2 regions of the Nonomuraea sp. NPDC051298 genome follow, and region 2 is predicted to be linked to the other one. Evidence: predicted binding sites of a transcription regulator. Region 2 holds the regulator's gene; the other holds the start of a gene.
The links. The regulator HrcA, encoded in region 2, represses chaperone genes, less so after heat shock. The targets are predictions, from matches to a motif close to TTGGCACTCTCNNNNNGAGAGTGCCAA.
Positions count from the first base shown of each region.

Region 1: the regulator HrcA is predicted to act here: its motif matches at 1,964-1,990, upstream of groES (co-chaperone GroES).

Region 1 is NZ_JBVJIM010000003.1:306,659-310,063, forward strand. Features, by position in the region: gene ACZ6S0_RS11570 (hypothetical protein) at 1-332, opposite strand, end outside; gene ACZ6S0_RS11575 (class I SAM-dependent methyltransferase) at 471-1,712, opposite strand; gene groES (co-chaperone GroES) at 2,080-2,391, shown strand; gene groL (chaperonin GroEL) at 2,464-3,405, shown strand, end outside.
Region 2 is NZ_JBVJIM010000006.1:77,140-80,544, forward strand. Features, by position in the region: gene ACZ6S0_RS19890 (hypothetical protein) at 1-337, opposite strand, end outside; gene hrcA (heat-inducible transcriptional repressor HrcA) at 921-1,934, shown strand; gene dnaJ (molecular chaperone DnaJ) at 1,946-3,085, shown strand; gene ACZ6S0_RS19905 (16S rRNA (uracil(1498)-N(3))-methyltransferase) at 3,082-3,405, shown strand, end outside.

The sequences.
Region 1 (3,405 bases), on a different contig from region 2:
CCGACGGCGTCGACGTGGTCGCGTACGGCCTCCATGTGCTGCGCCAGGCCCTCCGCCCACATCGGCGGCTTGGCGGAGATCTCGTCGAGCCGCCCGCTGACCGTCTCCAGGGTGCCGCTCAGCCCGCCCAGCTCGCGCTCGCGCACCTCGCGCAGCAGCCACTCCATGCCTTCGAGCCGCTGGCGGATCTCGTCGAGCACGGCTCCCTGGGTGCGCTGCTCGTAGACGTGGTCCTGGGCGGCGCGGGCGAGCAGGTCGCGCATCCTCTTGGGGACGACGTCGGCGTTGTACGCGCCCGGTTGGAGAAGGGTGGTGTGATTGGAATGGTCCACCGAAAGCTCCTTCGCTCGCCGACGGTCTGCTGCGCAGCGGTGGGGTAGGTCAGGTTCATATGGGAAAGCGAGAACGCGGCTAACCGCGATAGAGGGTGAACTCCCGCCCGCCCACCTTAGCCTTTCGATCAAGGTCCGTCAGGGCTGAATTGAAAGATCGCGATTATCGTACGGATGGCCGGATTCGGTGATTCGGGCAGGTGGGAGGTCCTTGCAGAGGATTACTGAGGGTTTGTCGAGAATCCTGGTCAGAATGATGACCAGGGAATTCGGGCCGCTGAGCCGCAAATCGGCGCGCAGGCGTTCGATGTCGACGGCGGAGCCGCGCTTCTTGATGGTGACATTACCGATTTGTCGTTCTCGAAGGGCGGCGCGGAGCTTTTTCAGGGAAAAGGGGAGGACGTCCTCCACTTCGTATCCGGCGGCCCATGGGGTGGTCGCCGGGGCGTCGGCCGTGACGTACGCGATCATCGGGTCGAGCAGCCGCCCGCCCACCAGTTCGGCGACCTCGCCCACGAGGTGCGCGCGGACGGCGGCCCCGTCGGGCTCGTAGACGTAGCGGCCCGGCGGGCCGACCGGGGCGCGGACGCCGGCGGCCGTCAGCGTGTGGCCCCCGGGCAGCAGGGTGGCGCGCCTGCCTCCGCCCTGCCCGGTCCAGAGCGCGGCCTCCTTGACCTCCCCCTTGTACGAGATCCACTCGGCCTCGGCCCCCTCGGGGATGAACTCGTACGGGAGGCCGGGGGCGACCTTGAGACAGGCCAGACCCGCGCGGGAGACCAGGCCGAGCACCACGGGCCAGGGCGGCGAGTAGGCCATCGGGTCGAACGTCCGGCCCCTGCCCGTGCGCCGGGCCGGATCGGCGAACAGCACGTCGTGGTCCTCGGGGCGCACCTCGGCCGCGTCGGCGACGCCCACCGTCACCCGGTCGGCCAGGCCGAGCGCCTCCGCGTTGGCCCGGGCCACGGCGACGGTCAGCGGGTCGGTGTCCACGGCGCTCACCGTGCACCCGGCGCGGGCCAGCGCGACCAGGTCGCCCCCGATGCCGCAGCAGGCGTCCACGACGCGCGGGGCGCCGCCGTGCGGGGCGCCGTCGTGCAGGGCGAGCAGGCGGCGGGCGCGGTGCTCGGCGACCTCGGCGCGGGTGGACTGCTCGAGGCCGTGCGGCGTGAAGAACATCCGCCCGGCGTCCGCGCCGAACTTGGCCCTGGCCCGCTCTCTGAGCCCCGCCTGGGTGAGGGCGGCGGAGGTGAGCCCGGCGTCGTACGTCTTGCGCATGGTGGTGGCGGCGGCGACCGGGTCGGCGCCCGTCAGCTCCCCGGCCTCCGCGAGAGCCCTTCGGCCGCGCGGGGTCAGCAACTCTTTGAAGGCGTCGAGGTCCACGTCACCCGACGTTAGCGCCACGGCACGCCCGCCCTGTCATGAGAGACCGTCAGGGACCCGCCGCAGGGCTCCGCCGTGACGGAACGGCGCGGGAGCGGCGAGGTGCGGGTGTGGGACGTTCGCGCACGTGGAAGACTGGGTCACGGGGCCACCGCCGCGCAGGTCCGTCCCGCTGGGGCGCTCGCCCGTCTGATCGCTCTCAGCAGACGCGTTCGTGTTGACTGTCAAGCCCCTCTTGCATATGTTTCCTGTTGGCACTCTCCCCTTGAGAGTGCCAACGTGCGACGAGGCAGGTCTGACACCCGCGACGGCAGGCCGGGCTGGTCGCCTCTTCTAGATCATTCAAATCTGAAGGGGAGGTCCGATCGTGACGACCGCCACCAAGGTTCCCGTTAAGCCGCTCGGCGACCGCATCGTGGTTCAGCCGCTGGAGGCCGAGCAGACCACCGCTTCCGGCCTGGTCATCCCTGACACCGCCAAGGAGAAGCCGCAGGAGGGCAAGGTCCTCGCGGTGGGCCCGGGCAACTGGGACGAGGACGGCGACAAGCGGATTCCGCTCGACGTCTCGGAGGGCGACATCGTCCTCTACAGCAAGTACGGCGGCACCGAGGTCAAGTACGGCGGCGAGGACTACCTCGTGCTCTCCGCCCGCGACGTTCTCGCGATCATCGAGAAGTAGGCCGGATGTGTCGGGCCCCGGGCGCCCTTGAGGGCGGCCGGGGCTTTCGACGCCAGGAGAGGACTCTCAGCAATGGCGAAGATCCTGGAGTTCGACGAGGGTGCCCGCCGCGCGCTTGAGCGCGGCGTGAACGCCCTCGCGGACGCCGTGAAGGTTACCCTCGGCCCGCGTGGCCGCAACGTCGTCATCGACAAGAAGTTCGGTGCGCCGACGATCACGAACGACGGTGTCACCATCGCTCGTGAGATCGAGCTGGAGGAGCGCTACGAAAACCTCGGCGCCCAGCTCGCCAAGGAAGTTGCCACCAAGACCAACGACGTCGCGGGCGACGGCACCACCACCGCGACCGTCCTGGCCCAGGCCATGGTCCGCGAGGGCCTGCGCAACGTGGCGGCCGGCGCCTCGCCGCTGTCGCTCAAGCGCGGCATCGACAAGGCCGCCAAGGCGATCAGCGACAAGCTGCTCGCCAGCGCCCGGCCGGTCGAGGACAAGAAGGAGATCGCCAATGTGGCCACGATCTCCGCTCAGGACGCGCAGATCGGCGACCTGATCGCCGAGGCGTTCGACAAGGTGGGCAAGGACGGTGTGCTCACCGTCGAAGAGTCCAACGCCATGGGCATGGAGCTCGAGTTCACCGAGGGCATGCAGTTCGACAAGGGTTACCTGTCGGCCTACATGGTGACCGACCCCGAGCGGATGGAGTCGGTCCTGGAGGACGCCTACATCCTGCTCACCCAGAGCAAGATCTCCTCCATCGCGGACTTCCTGCCGCTGCTGGAGAAGATCGCCCAGACGAAGAAGCCGCTGCTCGTGGTGGCCGAGGACGTCGAGGGCGAGGCCCTGGCGGTGCTCGTCACCAACAAGATCCGCGGCACCTTCACCTCCGTGGCCGTCAAGGCCCCGGGCTTCGGCGACCGCCGCAAGGCGATGCTCCAGGACATCGCCATCCTCACCGGCGGCCAGGTCGTCAGCGAGGAGGTCGGCCTCAAGCTCGAGCACGTCGGCCTCGAGGTG
Region 2 (3,405 bases):
CGTAGCGCACGGTGGCCTGTTTCTGGTTGACGCAGGTGAGCTGGTAGTCGCCCTTGGCCGGTGCGTTGATCACCAGGAACTGCTCCCACACCGCGCCCCCGGTCGTGACCGTCCGGGTGCCGGTGGTCTTGGCGAGCCTGGCCTGTCCCGGGCCGCCGGTGATGGCGCAGTCGTAGCTGACCTGGGCGTCGCTGGCGATGTACACGCCGGGCTTCTCGGCCGGGTCGACGGGCACGGTGACGCTTTCGCCGGACACGAACGTACGGGTCGGGCCCGCGTCGGCCACGCCGCCGACGCCGCCGACGAAGAGCGCCACCCCGGCCGCGAGGCACACCACGAACACGCCCCAGGCGCCGGCCAGCCACCACAGGCTGGGCTTTATGGCTTTGGAAGATATTGGCGGTGGAAATTGGGCTTGTTGGCCGTATTGTCCGTACTGAGGTGGCGGGCCGAACGGGGCCGGCTCACCGAACGGAGGTGGCGGCTGCCCGAATTGTGGTGATTGGGGCTGTTGTCCGAAAGGTGGCGTTTGTCCAAAGGGTAACGGCTGGCCGTACCCGGGCGGCGGACCCGGCTGCTGCCCTGGCTGTGGGCCCGTCTGGGGGCCCGGCTGTGGGTCTGTCTGGGGGCCCGTCTGGGGGCCTGATGGCGGGCCGGGATGGGAGCCGGGTTGCGGGCCGTACTGAGGAGGTCGTGGTTGACCGTGGTAAGGACCCTGCCCTGGCGGCGGGCCGTACGACGGGGGCTGGGATTCGTCGGTCATGTGGGCAAGTGTGGGGCCTGTCCCTCGCAAGAAGCCAGACCAGGAGGGGACGCGGTGTTATCGCACCTTGTGGGCGAGAGCCGTACACTTGGCACTCAGGAACACAGAGTGCTAGACACCTCGTTCCTGATAAAGACAAGAGGCAGGAGGTGAGCACGTGCTCGACGATCGAAAGCTGGCGGTGCTCCGCGCCATTGTCGAAGACTACGTGTCCACCAACGAACCGGTGGGCTCCAAGGCGCTGGCCGAGCGCCACAATCTGAAGGTCTCCCCGGCGACGGTCAGGAACGACATGGCCGCGCTGGAGGACGAGGGATACATCACCCAGCCCCACACCAGCGCGGGGCGGGTGCCGACAGACAAGGGCTATCGGCTGTTCGTCGACCGGCTCTCGCAGGTCAAGCCCCTGTCGGGGGCCGAGCGCCGGGCGATCGAGACGTTCCTCGCCGGTGCGGTCGACCTCGACGACGTGGTCACCCGCACGGTGCGCCTGCTGGCGCAGCTCACCCGGCAGGTGGCCGTCGTGCAATACCCGACACTCACCCGTTCGACCGTCAGGCACGTCGAGCTGGTCCCGTTGAGCGACCGGCGGGTCATGCTCGTGCTGATCACCAACACCGGCCGCGTCGAGCAGCGCGCCGTCGAGCTGCCCGAGGTGGTGGAGGACGCGCGGATCGCCCACCTGCGCGCCGTGCTCAACGCCTGTCTCGACGGCTGCGGCCTGAGCAGTGTGCCCGAGCTGGTCGCCGACCTGCCGGAGCGGCTGCCGGCCGAAGACCGGCCCGCCGTAGCCACGATCCTGTCGGTGCTGCTCGAAACGCTGGTCGAGCGGCACGACGAGAAGATCGTGTTCGCCGGGGCGGCCAACCTCGCCGGCGCCGACTTCACCATCGGCCTGCGCGACGTCCTGGAGGCGCTGGAGGAGCAGGTGGTGCTGATGCGGCTGCTCGGCGAGACTTCCTCAGACACCCCGTCCGCGCTCACCGTGCGCATCGGCTCGGAAAACCCCTACCTGCGCGGCACATCCGTCGTCGCGACGGGATACGGTTCTGGCGACAACCAACTCGCCCGGCTCGGCGTGCTGGGGCCGACGAGGATGGACTATCCCGTGACGATGGGCGCCGTACGCGCGGTGGCACGCTACGTCAGCCAGATCCTGGCTGCATCATAAGAGGTCGATAAGTGGCAAACAGCGACTACTACGCCACCCTCGGGGTGCGCCGTGACGCAAGTCAGGACGAGATCAAGAAGGCCTACCGCCGACTCGCCCGCGAGCTGCACCCCGACGTGAACCCCGATCCTGAGACCCAAGAGCGGTTCAAGGAGATCACGCAGGCTTACGAGGTGCTGTCCGACCCGAGCAAGCGCCAGATGTACGACCTGGGCGGCGACCCCTTCGGCGGGGCCGGTGCGGGCGCGGGCGCCGGCGGGTTCGGGGCGGGCTTCCCGTTCAGCGACATCATGGACGCCTTCTTCGGCACGGCGAGCGGCGCCCGCGGGCCCCGCTCGCGCGCCCGCAGGGGGCGCAACGCCACGATCCGGGTGGAGCTCGACCTGCGCGAGACGGCGTTCGGCACCACGCGCGAGCTGGTCGTCGACACGGCCGTGCTCTGCGAGGTGTGCCACGGGGCCGGAGCGGCGGCGGGCACCCATCCCGACACCTGCGACATGTGCAACGGGCGCGGTGAGATCTCCCAGGTCACCCGCTCGTTCCTGGGCCAGGTCATGACCTCGCGGCCGTGCCCGCAGTGCGGCGGGTTCGGCTCGATCATCCGCCACCCCTGCCAGGAGTGCTCCGGCGACGGCCGGGTGCGCACCCGCCGTACGATCAAGGTCCGCATCCCCGCGGGCGTCGAGGACGGCACCCACATCCAGCTCGCCGGCGAGGGCGAGGTCGGCCCCGGCGGCGGCCCGCCCGGAGACCTGTTCCTCGAGATCGTCGAGCGGGCCCACGAGATCTACGAACGCCGCGGCGACGACCTGCACTGCACCGTGCAGATCCCGATGACCGCCGCCGCCCTCGGCACCGTGCTGGCCGTGGAGACGCTCGACGGCGCCGAGGAGATCGACGTCCGGCCCGGCACGCAGTCCGGCCAGGTCATCACCATGTACGGGCGGGGCGTGCAGCGGCTCAACGAGTCGGGCCGGGGCGACCTGCTGATCCACGTCAACGTCGAGACGCCGAGCCGCCTCGACCCCGCGCAGGAGGAGCTGCTGCGCGAGCTGTCCAGGTTGCGGGGCGAGGAGCGGCCGCCGGGCAAGTTCGCCCCGGGGCAGCAGGGCTTCTTCTCCCGGCTGCGCGACGCCTTCAACGGCCGGTGACCGCACCGGTCTTCCTGTCCCACGACCTCGACGGCCCCGAGTTGACGCTCGGCGGCCCCGAGGGGCGGCACGCCGCCGCCGTACGCCGCCTGCGGGCCGGTGAGCGGGTCGACCTGACCGACGGGGCCGGAGCGGTCGCCGAGTGCGTCGTGCGCGAGACGCTGAAGGACGCGCTCCGCCTCGACGTGCTGCGCCGCTACGACGTCGAGGCGCCGAGGCCCCGGCTCGTGGTCGTCCAGGGCCTGCCCAAGGGCGACAGGGGCGAGCTGGCCGTCGAGATGATGACCGAGGCCGGGGTCGACGTGATCGTGCCGTGGTCG